DNA from 2 places in the Lactobacillus sp. wkB8 genome. Region 2 is predicted to be linked to the other one. Evidence: riboswitches for the same ligand, from Rfam matches in the RefSeq annotation. Region 2 holds a riboswitch; the other holds the start of a gene.

Region 1 (7,631 bases), 600 kb from region 2:
GGTATACTTCCTTAGCTAAGTCAGTAAAACCTAATCCTACAAGGTTTTCTGCCAATGATGCTAAAATTTCAGGTTCATCACTGTCTAAGGCTTTTTTTAATAAAATTTTTTCCTGGGAAAAATCTTGCCGTTCAATGGCATCAAGAAGTTGTTCTGAATAGCTCATTTTAATTCCTCCATGATTAATCTACATTTAAAATAATAACAAACAAAAAAGATGATGGCGAATTAGCCACCATCTTTTAAGTAAAAACTATTAAGCTATTTAACAGCTTCTTTAAGAGCCTTACCAGGTCTGAATGCTGGTACAACACTTGCTGGAATTTTAATTTCAGCGCCAGTTTGTGGATTACGTCCTTTACGGGCTGCACGCTTACGCACTTCAAAAGTTCCAAAGCCAATCAATTGTACTTTCTTACCTTTAGAAAGATCTTCTTGGATTGAGCTAAAAATTGCATCAACAGCTGTAGCTGCGTCTTTTTTTGTTAACTTTGTCTTTGATGCAACTTCACTAACTAATTCTGCTTTATTTGCCATTGGGAATTCACCTCCTGAAACATGAATCTCTAAAAAGATTCCTAACTAGTTCCTCAACAAAGGAACAAGGAATAAATGATTATCTAGATCACTATTTCCTTGAATTCAAAATAGCACAAAAGCCCTGCTACAACAAGCAATTTAATCTAAAAATGTGTTTTTTATGCATTTGCTAGATACAAACTATTTTCTCTTACGTGGAATAATCTTAATTGGTGTTCCAGAAAAGTCAAAGTTGGCTCTTAACTGATTAGTTAAAAATCGCTCATAAGAAAAGTGCATTAATTCAGGGTCATTCACAAAAACAACAAAAGTGGGCGGATTGGTAGCAACTTGAGTCATGTAATAAACACGCAGTCTCTTACCCTTAATCATAGGTGTAGGAACTAACTTACTTGCTTCTAAAAGCAAGTCATTCAAGACACTTGACTTAATTCTTTGCTGCTGATTGCGATAAACTTGCTTAACCATTTCTGGAATTTTTGCCAAATTCTGTCCGGTTTTAGCTGAAACAAATAAAATTGGAGCATAATCTAAATATTGGAATTCTGTTCGAATAGTTTGCTCAAACTCTTTGGCACTATTGCTATTCTTTTTTGGTAGATCCCATTTATTGACCACGATAATGATGCCGCGTCCTGCTTCATGGGCATAACCCGCAACGTGCTTATCTTGCTCTCTGATACCGGTATCGGCATCCAGTACCAAACAAACTATATCGGAATGTTCAATAGCGCCCATCGCTCTCATAACAGAATACTTTTCAGTTTTTTCGTAAACTTTACCCCTTTTTCTGATACCGGCTGTGTCTACGATTCTAAATTTAGTACCATCAGCCGTTTCAAATGGAGTGTCTACTGCATCACGGGTGGTACCCTCTTCGTTATTAACGATGACCCGTTTCTCTCCCACAAGTTGATTTACAATGGAAGATTTTCCGACATTTGGTCGACCAATAACACTAAAAGATATTTGTTTGTTTTCGTTTTGATCTAAATCCTGCGGCAAGCTAGCAACAATGCGATCCAGCAAATCACCAATACCAGTTCCATGAATACTTGAAATTGGGATAGGTTCACCAAATCCTAAGCTGTAAAAATCATATATATCCATGCGCTGTTCAGGATTATCAGCCTTATTGACAGCTAAGATTACCGGCTTCTTAGTTTGATAGAGCATTTGCGCAATTCGTTCATCAAGACTAGTTAGGTGGTTGGTCACACTGGTTAAGATGACAATTACATCAGCTTCTTCAATCGCTATTTCTGCTTGAGCCCTAATTTCTTCTTCAATATTACTGCCTGACCAAGTTATACCACCAGTATCAATTAAATCAAATTTATGACCCAACCATTCTGCTTGAGCATAATTGCGATCTCTAGTTACACCAGGCTTATCTTCGACTATTGCTAAACGTTGATTAATAATCCGGTTGAAAAGCGTTGATTTACCAACATTTGGCTGTCCAACTATTGCAACAACGGGTAAAACCATTTTTCAGCCTCCTTCATAAATAAAAAAACCGACTTAAAAAGTCGGTCTTTTCATTAAAAATTAACGACGATCTTTTAATTGGTCACCTATGATATCACCTAAAGCAAAGCCGTTATCATCATTGTTCATGTATTTCTTGTTAACCGAATTGCGATTGTATGAACCGTGTGATTGGTTGCCTTCATTTTCAGAACTCTTAGGCTCAGCAGCCTTCATTGAAAGTGAAATACGACGTTCATTAGGGTCAATGTTTAAAACTTTGACTTTAACTGTTTGACCAACCTTTAACACATCACTTGGCTTATCAACATGCTTATAAGAAATTTCTGAAACATGTACCAAACCTTGAATGCCATCAGCTACTTCAACAAAGGCACCGAAGTTAGTTAAAGATTTTACTTCGCCTTCAAACACATCTCCTTCGTGTAAGTCAGCTGTGGCTTGTTCGAATGGAGAAGGTTCAGTTTGCTTAATCGAAAGGGAGATGCGATGTCTATCATCATCAATACCAATTACTTTAACTTTAACATCTTGACCAGCCTTCAAAACATCGCTTGGCTTATCAACATGCTTGTATGAAATCTCGGATATGTGGACTAAACCGTCAACACCACCAACATCAACAAAAGCTCCGAAGTTAGTTAAACGAGAAACTTTACCTTCAACAACATCACCAACAACTAATTGAGATGCTACCTTATCAAAAGCTTCTTCACGTTCTTCTTCAATTAAGTCCTTGTGAGAAAGAATTAAGCGATTCTTACTTGGATCAATTTCGGTAATCTTAAGTTTCATGGTCTTACCAATGAAAGGCTTAAGATCTGAAACGTAACGGTTAGAAATCAGTGAAGCTGGCAAGAAACCTCTTGTACCAACATCAACTAACAAACCACCACGTACAGATGAAGTTACAGTACCTTCGATAGTCTTACCTTCTTCGAAGTCCTTTTGTAATTCATCGTAAGCTTCTCTTTCCTTTAAGCGGGTAACTGAGAAGAAGAATTCTCCGTTTTCTTTGTCACCGCCAGCTTTTCTCAAAACCAAAGCTTTGAACTTGTCGCCTGGCTTAACGGCTTCACGTAGGTCAACATTGCGATCTGAAGTGTATTCACGACGAGGAATCACACCTTCAACGCCGGCATTTACAACACCAACATCAATTTGACCTTCTTCAACGTCTAATACTTCAACATCTACGATATCTCCGACCTCAACTCCTTGCATTTGCTTTAATGCATCTAAAAATTGATTACTGTTTTCTGACATTATTTACCTCCCAATATCATACTCTAATTTTAAATGAAAGTTAGAGATTTTTCTACTGTTTTATCCCCTTTTTTATAGTTTTTTTTGACTTTTTTTAATTTCAAATAAAATTGCATTAACAACTTGCTCAATCGTCATTGCAGTCGTGTCAATTTCGATAGCGTCCTGTGCTTTTTTTAATGGTGAGATTTTACGGTGAGAATCTTTATAATCCCTTTCCGCAATGTCATGTTCAATTTCTTCAAGTGATTGATCTACTTTAATGCCTCTCTCTTTAAAGTCCTTCATTCTTCTTTCCGCACGGGAATGAGCAGAAGCAATCAAAAAGATTTTTACAGCAGCATTTGGTAAAACAGTAGTACCAATATCACGACCGTCCATCACCACATTCATTTTACCAGCCATCTGTCTTTGTAGTTTGACCATCTTTTCCCTCACTCCAGCAAGAGCTGATACTTGAGAAACATGAGCTGAAATATCTGGCGTGCGAATTTCTTGTGAAATATCTTTTGTACCCACAAAAACCTTTTGTTGACCGGCAACAGACTTCAGTTCGATATTTTCCTGATCAATAGCAGCCAATATGCCCTTTTCATCACCATAACTAAGTTTGTGTTCACGTGCTAACCACGTAGAGGCACGATACATTGCTCCCGTATCAATATAAGTGAAGTTTAACTTTTGAGCGATAATTTTTGCTACTGTACTTTTACCAGCAGATGCTGGACCATCAATTGCTACTTGCATTCCAATAAAAAAGGGACTATTAACTATTAGTCCCTATTCCTTTCTATATTATTATTGTCTAATCTTTAATGTTTGACCAATATCAACTTGACTATAGGGATCAAGTTGATTTAACTGTGCCAAATAGCTTACAGACATATTAAAGTGGTGGGCTATACTTGTTAACGAGTCTCCACTTTTTACAACGTACTGTGTCACAACTGCACGTTTCTTTTTAGGCTTAGTCTGAGATTTTTTCTTTGACTTTATCTCAGTTTTAGCCTTGGTTTTGCTTTTATTTATAACTTTTTTATTTTTAGCAGGCAAGTTTTTAGCTTTGGTATGCTTAATTGTTTTTTTACTTGTTTTGCGTACTTCAACAACTTTGCTGGCAGAATTATTATTTCCAGCCAAATGATGAACTACAGGAACGAGAGCTACTAAAACAACAACCAACAAAACTATCAGGGCAATCCAGCCTTTTGACACGGACTTATATGTCCTGACCCTTGATTCCTGAGGACGTTCATAATGATGATATGGACCCTCTTGATTATAATTCATCGTGAAAACCTCCTTACCTAACCTGCTTAATTTTAGCATATTTGCCATTTAAGTGGACAAAAAAATCAGTCATTTAATAGACTGATTTTGGTTTTTCACTATATTAATTTTTTAAATTGAAGTTTCTCCGTACAAAAGGCTTAAATGTTCGTAAAACTGTTTCAAATAATAAGTAAACAACTACACCATTAATTGTTCCTTTTAACAGATTAAATGGCACAATAATGCCAAAAATATAAGCACTCATAGAAGGAATATGTAACAATTGACCTAAATAAACCTTTTCCGTAAAGGCAAGCAAACCAGTATAGCCATGGATTGCCGGTAAGTTAGGAACTGTAGTTACCGCATAAAAAGGTGTTAACACTAGAGCATTGAGTACGGATAAAACTATAGTCATCGCCACAATCCCCAGAACAATCCCTAGTATTGGCTGTAAAAATTTTTTCGAGAAACTCTTTTCATCTTTACTAATATTTTTAGTTAGATAATAAAATGGCAAAGCAAAAGAAAGCGAAGCAAGAAAAGCTGCAGTTTGTCCAACTATACTTGGTAAAGCAAAGCCCTTATAAATTAAATTGATTAACATCCGCACAAATGCAATGAATGCTCCGGGTCCAGGTCCAAACAAAAATGTACCAATTGTAATGACCACGTCTGAAAAATCAAATTTTAAAAAACTAGTCAGTAGCGGAAATTCAAGCAGCATTAATATATATGCAATCGTTCCAATTAAAGTATAGGCGACTATGTTAGCTAAATTACTAGATTTCTTTTTATGCAAGATTCTTACCTCCAAAAAAATACATGGTCTGTTGCTCCTAGCAACAGACCATGTAAAAGTAAGCTATAGATCTTGGCTTTTAGTTTAGTCTGTCTTCTTTCATCTAGACTTTAACTATCGGTATCTCATTAGATTCCACCACTATCGTGGGTCGTGGACTTGCACCACCGGTCGGGATTTTCACCCTGCCATGAAGACAACAAACTTATTTTTAATTTCCACATATATGTTAATCTACGTCCTTTAATCTGTCAACTTCTTCATGAGTTAATTCTCTATATTTACCAGAAACTAAAGAAGCAAGAGTTAGAAAAGCATATTTTTCACGCGCTAATTTTTTAACTTGATGGTTTACAGACTTAAACATTCTTTTGACTTGATGATATTGTCCTTCATGAATTGTTAACTGCACAATTTGGTTATTCTTTTTGCGATCGGTCTTAATGATTTTTACTTTGGCAGGTGCACATCTACGCCGATCAATTTTGACACCATTTTTCAGTTGACCGATTTCTTCAGGCGTAAGCTGACCCGTTATTTTTGCCACATAAACCTTGGCCACGTTATTGCGTGGGTGCATTAACAAGTTAGCTAATTCTCCATCATTAGTCATCAGCAGCAACCCTGAAGTGTCATAGTCAAGTCTTCCGATTGGATATAGCCGGTACGGTAAGTTTTTAAAATAATCAACTACTGTTTTCCTACCTTTATCGTCACTGGCAGTAGAAACTACGCCGCGTGGTTTATAAAACAAATAAGTATGTAGACTTTCACGCTCAATCGGCTCACCATCAACAGTAACGTTGCTAAAAGTGTTAACTTTAGTTCCTAGCTGAGTAACGACTTTCCCGTCAACAGTCACTCGTCCTTCTACAATCATCTTTTCGGCCTTGCGGCGTGAAGCAATCCCAGCTTCCGCAATTACTTTTTGCAACCGTTCTAAAACCATTATTTTTCTCCTTTTTGAGTTTTTGCAATATTTTTATCAGCTTGTCCCTTGGCAGCAAATAAATCTATTTCGCCTTCAGCGTTTACACTTTCATCCTCAAAGTCCTCAATTAAGGGCAAGTCGGCCAGACTGTGATAACCAAAATATTGTAAAAAGTAGTCACTGGTCACATATAAGTTTGGGTGGCCGGGAGCTTCTTTTTTACCATCTATTTTAACTAATCCGCGCCAGATTAATGTTTGCAGTGCACCAGAGGAATTAACGCCTCTAATTTCATCAATTTCTATTCTGGTTATAGGCTGCTTGTAAGCAATAATCGACAATATTTCAAGTGCAGATTGACTCAAGCTTTTTGTTAAATCTTTTTGAAAAAAGTGCTCAATGATCGCACTCATTTCGGGACGAGTAGTTAATTTATAGTTGTCATTAATATGCTGTACTTGAAGACCTGAATCAGCATTTTCCAGCAGCTTTTTTTGTAATTCTTTGGTCAGTTCACGCAAAGCAGGCTTGGTAATTTGCAAGAGTTCACACAAATTTACATCTGTAATACCAGCATCACCAGCTACATATAATAGTGCTTCTAACTGCGCTATTTTACTTGTCATCACAATCAATTCTTTCTAAACAAAGATCGCCAAAAGTCCTTTTTTGTAGCACTTTTACTTGTTGTTTTTTACATAGTTCAAGTAATGCTAAAAATAAGCCAATCACATCGGATAAAGTTCTCATTTCTTTACAACACGAAAAAAAACTGACAGTCTGCTGTTTAGCTAACTTTTTTTGTAAAAAATGAGCCATTTCTGCTACAGAGGTTTCGTTTACATTAACCGAAACGATATCAGGCTGCCTAATTTTCATTCGTTGCAAAATTACTATAAAAGTATTGGTTAATTCCGTAGCTGTGATCTGCCCTTTTGGTAAAGGCTGAATCTTTTTATTTTGGGGAACACTTTCTTCCTTAGCAGCAGTAATTGGAACTTCTTCGTTTCTTTTTCTAAAATAAGCTGAAACCTTTTTAAATACTGAGTAGGTTACTAGTTGCTGCACTAATTCATCCCGCGGATCTTCCTGTTCTTCGTTTTCATCTGCAAAATCATTATGCGGTAATAATGATTGAGATTTAATGCGCAAAAGCATTGAAGACATCACAAAGTATTCTCCTGCTATTTTGAGATTTAATTGTTGCATTTCTTGCAAATAGGCCAAATACTGACTGGTAATTTGAGCAATCGGAATATCATAAATATCAATTTTTTGGACTTTGATTAGGTGCAGCAATAAGTCCAAAGGACCTTCAAAATTAGGTAA
Region 2 (7,631 bases):
ACCAGTCATACCGACTCCAGCAATTTCTTGTGGGTTAATTTTTGATTTTTGCAAAACATCATGAATGACCTGAAAATTTACTGCTCTTAATTCAGACATATCCCTTTCAGTCCAGTATTCATGAGGTGTTATCATTTCCGTATATATTGTGGACTTTGCTATTTCGTTGCCGGCAGCATCATAAATAGCTGCCTTAGTTGAAGTACCACCATTATCTATTCCCATTAAATATTTGGTCATTTTATACCTCTTTCATTGCCATAATTTGCTATTACTAGTAGTAATGCCAGAAAATCCTAATCCAAAAATCTGATCGACCATATTTAAAGTTTTAATAAAACCTCCGGCAAATAATTTAGAACTTATGTTTAATTTAGCTAGATCAGCTGATTCAGCAATTGCTGAACATGCTGGCAAAACTTCAATAGCATCAAACTTATTATTTTCAAGTATTGCGCCGGTTCTTTTAAGAGAGCGGCTGTCAATTAAGAAAAAACGATAGATCACGTTGAGGCCAATACTCTTTGCAATATTGCCTGCTTGAATATTAGTAGTAAAAACACCATCCACTTGGTACATGTTTTTAAGTAACCGCAAGCCTTTTGCATCTGGTGCAAAACCTGCAATTAATTCCAAATGTACAAAAGCTTTTTTTCTGAATTTATGAACGTACGAAGTTTGCTTAATTAAGTTTCCTATATCTGTGTTACTCAATAGAATAATTGATGCCTTAGACTTACAAGCAAGTTGCAAAAGTTTTAGCTCTCTAACTGAGGGTATGATTGTTTTCTGGTTCTGCATTCAATTTCCTCCAATTAAATTATTAGTAGGCTTTATTAAAGAAAATTATTAAGTGGTAATTAGGATTTGGTAGTTGAATATATTTGAAGAGCCTCCTCAACTGTTTTGCCATCATGGACAATTGCAGATAGAGCTGCTACCTTACCAACTGGGTTAGGGTCTTGGGTAATATTTCTTCCGGTTGCAATTCCGCAAACTCCAGCTGTCATTAAGTTGTGGACATATTCGAAGTAGGTCTTGTTGTCAGTTTTTGGTCCTCCCAAAGCAACTGCAGGACGTCTGGTATTTTCTACAATTTTTCTGTCAGTCTCAATATCACCAGTAAATCTGGTTTTAATGACATCGGCACCGTATTCAACGCCTAATCTTGCTGCCGTTTTAATATAGTCTGGATTATCTGAGTTAGGTTCTTGGTCTGAAACGGCGTAAGAACAAGGAAGGGTCTCAGCAATTACTGGTACGTTCCATTCCTCGCCTTGTTTTGCGAGCCGCGCTAACATTTTATGAGAAAATTCTTCTCTACCACCTTGACTACCGGGGAAAGTCATGCAGACAACGCCGCTTGCTCCTAGTTTTAATGCATCAGTGACATCGAAGAATTGTGCTGTTTCGGGAACGCTGCTGTCAAAAACATTAACCGAACCGTCTACTCTTAAAATCGTCGGCACATCAATTAAGTCTTGCGCAAATAATTGAGCTTGTCCGTATGTAACTAAGGCGCAGTTAAGCCCATACTTTAATAACTGATGAACGCTTTTGACTGAAAAATCTACCCCGTCTGTATTAGCGGAAAAACCGAATCCGTCTAAAGCGACAATAATCGTTTTACCATCTTTACCAAAAATATTATTTAAACGTTTTGCTTTATCCATTTGTAATCTCCTTTTCTAATTGAAGTCAAAAAAAAGAAGGTCCAAATAAACCCAAGTGCAGAATTCTGCACAGGTTTAATTGAACCTTCTAATTTTCTCGTTCAGTTTTATATTTTATTACGATGTAAGCATAGCAGTATTTGAAAACGCTGTCAATGAAATTTGGCAAATTGTTTTAGTAATAATTTTTCAAAGTAAATGCTATTGCTCATATCGTATAACTATACTATACTTGAAATAGTTGAATACGGTTTCTTCGGGGCAGGGTGCAATTCCTTACCGACGGTGACAATTAATAATTGAAGTCCGTGACCCGCGTTTTGCGGTGGAACTAGTGAGAGTCTAGTACCGACAGTTATAGTCTGGATGGGAGAAGAACAAACAAGATTAGACAGAAAACTCGCGTCGTTATTAAACTTCGCTGAAATCTTATTTGATGAATAAAAAATAAGCCTCGTTGATAAAATCAACGGGGCTTTTTCAATGCTTAGGAAGTGAGATAGTGCAAGACAAGGATTATATGCAAATGGCAGCCCAAGAAGCTGTGAAAGCAGAAGGGATGACTTGGACTAATCCATTAGTTGGTGCGGTTTTAGTTAAAAACGAGCAAGTTTTAGCAACTGGCTATCACCATCAATACGGCAGAGAACATGCTGAAGTGAATACATTAGCGCATTTATCTGATCCTAAAGAGGCTCAGGGAGCAACCTTGTATGTCACTTTAGAGCCCTGCAGTCATTATGGCAAACAGCCACCTTGTTGCAAAAAAGTAGCCGAAGCTGGAATCAAAAGAGTAGTTATCGGTCAGGTTGATCCTCATCAAATTGTAGCAGGTAAGGGCATTAAATATTTAGAAAGTCATGGTGTTCAGACTGAGGTCATTGGTGGCACTGAAAATTTAAATGTTGCGTATAACTTTTTTTATCGGCAAAAAAGACCGTTTGTAACACTTAAATATGCAATGTCTATTGACGGCAAAATTAATGCTGCGGGTAAAACGAGAACGCTTTTGACTGGGGATGCAGCTCAAATAGATGTGCAAAGGTTGCGCCTGCAAAACCAAGCAATTTTAATCGGGGCCAATACCCTACGAATTGATAATCCGCTGTTAACAGTTAGAATTAAGAACTTACCACAGCCACCAATTAAGATTGTGTTAACTAGGGATGCTAATCAGATTGATTTTTCCAGTCAGATATTTAAGACACGTGGTGAAATTTGGCTGTTAAGTACAACCAATTTGTCGCAAAAAGTAGCTGAAAACGTTCATTGCTATACTGCAACTAATTGGACACCAGCAAAAATAGTGCAATTTTTAGCTGAACATGAAATTCAGTCACTATTAGTTGAAGGTGGCAGCAACGTACAAGCTCAATTTGTGGCAGCCGGTTTGGCGGACGAGTTAGTAACATACGTAGCTCCTTTAGTTTTAGGCGGCACTGGTTTACCAGCTGTGTTTGGTCAGCCTGCAGCAACCAAAAGAGACTATCAACTTTTGGATGTTAAGAGATTCAATCAAGATATCAGAATACGCGTGAGGAGAAAAGAATGTTTACAGGAATAATTCAGGCAACAGGCACTATAACTCGTTTAGAAATTAACGCGCAACATGCCAGATTGGGCATCTGTGCTTCTGCATTAACGCCAGCAGATTTGCCACTAGGAGCAAGTATTGCCGTTAATGGTATTTGTTTGACTGTTACCGATTGGAGCGATAATGACTTTGCGGTAGACGTGATGCCGGAAACGATGAAAAGGACTAATCTAGGCCATTTACAAAAAGGTAGTTTAGTAAATTTAGAGCCCGCACTAGCACTGAACGGCAAACTAGATGGTCATATTGTTGCGGGTCATGTTGATACTACAGCTGAACTGGTTATAAGAAACGAAAATGAAAATTCCATAGAATTAGAATTCGCAGTACCACATAAGTATGCTCCCTTTATTGTTGAAAAAGGGTCGATCGCTATTGACGGTATCAGTTTAACCGTCACGATGGCAGAGAATGATCATTTTGGCGTAAGTTTAATTCCTTATACTATCCAAAATACTACACTTGCACATTATCAGGTCGGTGATAAAGCAAATATTGAAGTGGATATGATTGGTCGCTACGCAGTTAAGCAGATTCAGGCTTGGAAAAAAGAATTTTGATGGAGAAAAAAATGACAGAACAATTGAATGAAAAAATGCAAAAAGTATTACAGCATATGTTAAAAGGTGGATTAGTTATTGTCGCTGATTCGCCTCAACGTGAGTCTGAAGGGGATATGATTGGCTTAGCAGAGAAGGTTACACCGCAAGCGGTTAATATGATGATTACTAAGGCTCGTGGATTATTATGCGTACCAATGAGCAAAGCGTATGCCGACCGTCTGCAATTAAAACCAATTGAAACTGGCTCGAACGATACTTTTGGCACGGCTTTTACTCTTAGTGTTGACTCCACTGAAACTACTACGGGAATTTCAGCTTTTGATCGTGCGAAAACAATTAAAAAGTTAGCTGATCCTAATAGTCAATGGGCTGATTTTTATCATCCTGGTCATGTTTTCCCGTTAGTAGCTAAAGAAGGTGGCGTGCTGGAGCGGACCGGTCATACGGAAGCAGCCTTAGATTTGGCAAGACTAGCTGGCGTTGCTCCTGTTGGCTTTATCTGTGAATGTATTAAAAAAGACGGAACAATGGCCAGACGCAAAGATTTGAAAGCTTTAGCAGAAGGACTTGGCATACCTTATTTGACCATTGAGGAGTTAATTGCATACCGCAAAAATCAGGAAAACAAAGATTTGGGAATTGAGTCTTTTACCAAGGTTGACTTTCCCACAAAATATGGTCACTTCCAGCTTGAAGGTTTCAGAGATACAAAGCACCCTGAAAAGCAGCCAACTTTATTGATTAGCAAAGGTGAAGTTAAAAAAGGTGAACCGCTTTTATTGCGGCTTCACAGTGAATGCTTAACGGGAGATGTGTTTGGTTCTAAGCGTTGTGATTGTGGCGCTCAACTGGCAGAAGCATTAACTAAAATTGAAGAAAATGGTTCAGGAGCAGTTTTATACTTGCGTCAAGAAGGTCGGGGAATTGGTCTTGAGAATAAATTACGTGCTTATAAGCTACAAGATGAGGGTATGAATACAGTAGAAGCTAATCAACATCTTGGACTGCCGGTTGATGCTCGCCGCTATAATGTCGCTGCTGAAATTTTAAGACAAAAAGGGGTTAGCGAAGTTAAATTAATGACTAATAACCCAGATAAAGTAGCGCAATTAGAAAATTACGGCATTAAAGTTACTGAACGCATTCCAGTTGAAGTGGGCATGACTGAAGAAAATAAAAAATATTTGGCAACTAAAAAACATAAAATGAATCATATTTTAAATGAGGTGGATTAATTATGAAAGAAATTAACGGAAACATTGCTCAAGGACAAGATAAAAAGATTGGGATTGTTGTTGCTCAGTTTAATGGTGTGGTCACAGACCGTTTGCTTTCTGGAGCAGTGTCACAATTAAAAAAATCGGGCGTGAAAGATGAAAATATTGTGATTGTGAGAGTACCCGGTGCCTTTGAAATTGCCCGCACAGTCAACTGCTTGGCAAAGAGTGGTAAAGTCGATGGCATTATTGCTCTAGGCGCAGTAATTCGGGGCGAAACTGCTCACTTTACCTATGTTTGTGAAGGCACTACGTCGCAGTTGGCAGCAGCATCAGCTAACGGAAAAGTGCCAGTGATGTTTGGCGTGTTAATGACTGATACGGTGGCACAAGCAACTGATCGTGCCGGTGGTAAGTCAGGCAATAAAGGTGCAGAATGTGCGACGGATGTGTTAGAGGTTTTAAATATAGAAGAACAAATTAAACAATTATAATTACTACATTTAATCACTGTTAATAATGACTAGAAAACAAGTCGTTTCTATTCTCAGAAACGACTTGTTTTATTTTTTTAATTAATAAATATGTGATTATCAATTATATATTATATAAAAGCTATTAATGTTATTTTATATCTTGAATTTTACTGTAGTATTTTAATTTATTTATCATTATTTTAGTAAAAATAATTTATAATAAGCTTGCTTTGTTATTGTTTAATATATATACTGAATATGTGATAGTATACATACTTTTTTAGACAAAATAGTTCGATTTATGATAGAGGTAAGAAATGAATAAAGGATTAGATCACAATAAGCGGACTGGAGCACTGCTTTTTAGCAGTTTAACGGCAGCTGCGCTTGGTTTGATGAGTTTGAATACTAATGTCGTAAAGGCTGATAGCAATTCAGGAACACAAGACACTGCACAGAGCTTTAATAAGAATGATAATGATAGTCGTGTTAAAACTCGAGTAGCAAATAATCAGGGCGTTACTACTGATAATGCGAATACCACTGCACCAGAAGGAAATGCTAATGGTACTACAGATAATGCAGATGAAACTCAAAATGGGAGTGTAGAATCGCCGCAGGGCAACAATAAAGATTCCAACTCCCAAACTTCTGCTGGTAATGATCAACCAGAAACAGACATCACTAAGAATGAAAACAAAATTAGTACAAAAACTATTAAAACAGGTAAGTGGGGTAATGCTGACGTAAGGTACGATAGTGATACTAACGTATTAACTGTGAGTGGGAGTCATGATAAGGATAATCCGACTATTGTAAGTAATGCTGGTCTCGTAGCTGGATTTCTAGGTCAAGATGGACCAGACCCTGAGTGTACGCATGTAAAAAAGGTAAACTTTGACGGCTACTTTAAAGTTGTCGGCGATGTTAAGTCAGTTTTTATTCGTCTTAGAGGCCTAACTGATATTGAAGGTTTAGAAAACGTTGATACTTCGGAAGCAACCACCATGTATGCCTGGTTTAGTCAATGCAGTAGTCTTAAACATGTAGATCTTTCTCATTTTAATACCTCAAATGTTAAAAATATGTATTGTATGTTTGACCGCTGTACCAATCTTGAAGATCTTGACCTAAGTAAATTTGATACTTCCCAAGTCAAAGATATGTCATATATGTTTGCTGGTTGCAAAAGTCTCAAAGAATTAGATTTGCAGAATTTTAATACTTCCCAAGTCACAAATATGTCATGGATGTTTGCAGGGTGTGAGAGTCTTGAAAAATTAAATGTTACTAGCTTCAATACCACTAATGTTAAAGACATGTCATATATGTTTAATCACTGTGCAAGTTTGACTAACATTGATGTACACAGTTTTGATACTAAAAATGTTGAAAACATGACGTCAATGTTTAGTATGTATTATAAATACTCTAGCGATACGAGTTCAGTATTCGGTTGGGATTCCAGCCTTGTCTCACTTGATCTTTCTAACTTTAATACTAGTAAAGTTACGGATATGTCATTTATGTTCATGAAATGTACAAAGCTAAAAGACCTAAACATTTCTAGCTTTGACACCTCTCAAGTTACAACTATGAATAGTATGTTTCAAGGATGTAATAAGTTAACATACTTAGACCTGCGCAACTTTGATACTGCAAATGTTGTAGATATGTCATACATGTTTCGTGATACGAATAGTTTAATCGGTTTAAATTTGTCAAGTTTCAATACTTCTAAAGTAAAAAGCATGAGTCAAATGTTCTATCTCTACGCTAATCCTAAAGTAGATGGTAAATATCCTAAACTTTCGAACTTAAGAACCCTAGACATCAGCAATTTTGATATGAGTAGTAATGGTAACACCTTTGATATGCTGAAAGGGCACCAAAACCTGCTAGTTTTGAAACTGGGAAAAGGAAACAAACTCGTTTCAATTATGGGTCTTGATACACCAGGAACTTGGTTAAATGTTGGAAAGAAAACAATGCAGGATCCTGAAGGCTCAGAAAAATGGTCATCAGATCAACTGATAAACAATTGGAAAGATGGTGCAAAAGATGAAACGTACGTGCGTGAAACTACAATAACAGCACACTATCAAGAT

What was found. Region 2 has a riboswitch for FMN ahead of ribD (bifunctional diaminohydroxyphosphoribosylaminopyrimidine deaminase/5-amino-6-(5-phosphoribosylamino)uracil reductase RibD). Riboswitches for the same ligand answer to the same signal wherever they lie in the genome.
Region 1: another riboswitch for FMN. It lies ahead of LACWKB8_RS04340 (ECF transporter S component); the one in region 2 lies ahead of ribD (bifunctional diaminohydroxyphosphoribosylaminopyrimidine deaminase/5-amino-6-(5-phosphoribosylamino)uracil reductase RibD).

The regions. Positions count from the first base shown of each region.
Region 1 covers NZ_CP009531.1:923,401-931,031, reverse strand. The annotation lists gene LACWKB8_RS04370 (tetratricopeptide repeat protein) at 1-166, opposite strand, end outside; gene LACWKB8_RS04365 (HU family DNA-binding protein) at 262-537, opposite strand; gene der (ribosome biogenesis GTPase Der) at 721-2,031, opposite strand; gene rpsA (30S ribosomal protein S1) at 2,092-3,297, opposite strand; gene cmk ((d)CMP kinase) at 3,370-4,044, opposite strand; gene LACWKB8_RS04345 (LysM domain-containing protein) at 4,096-4,587, opposite strand; gene LACWKB8_RS04340 (ECF transporter S component) at 4,691-5,371, opposite strand; FMN riboswitch at 5,459-5,573, opposite strand; gene LACWKB8_RS04335 (pseudouridine synthase) at 5,601-6,320, opposite strand; gene scpB (SMC-Scp complex subunit ScpB) at 6,320-6,928, opposite strand; gene LACWKB8_RS04325 (segregation/condensation protein A) at 6,918-7,631, opposite strand, start outside.
Region 2 covers NZ_CP009531.1:318,645-326,275, forward strand. The annotation lists gene LACWKB8_RS01540 (FGGY-family carbohydrate kinase) at 1-240, opposite strand, end outside; gene LACWKB8_RS01545 (glycerol-3-phosphate responsive antiterminator) at 253-801, opposite strand; gene LACWKB8_RS01550 (class I fructose-bisphosphate aldolase) at 861-1,673, opposite strand; FMN riboswitch at 1,922-2,055, shown strand; gene ribD (bifunctional diaminohydroxyphosphoribosylaminopyrimidine deaminase/5-amino-6-(5-phosphoribosylamino)uracil reductase RibD) at 2,176-3,237, shown strand; gene LACWKB8_RS01560 (riboflavin synthase) at 3,222-3,827, shown strand; gene LACWKB8_RS01565 (bifunctional 3,4-dihydroxy-2-butanone-4-phosphate synthase/GTP cyclohydrolase II) at 3,839-5,065, shown strand; gene ribH (6,7-dimethyl-8-ribityllumazine synthase) at 5,068-5,541, shown strand; gene LACWKB8_RS08965 (BspA family leucine-rich repeat surface protein) at 5,841-7,631, shown strand, end outside.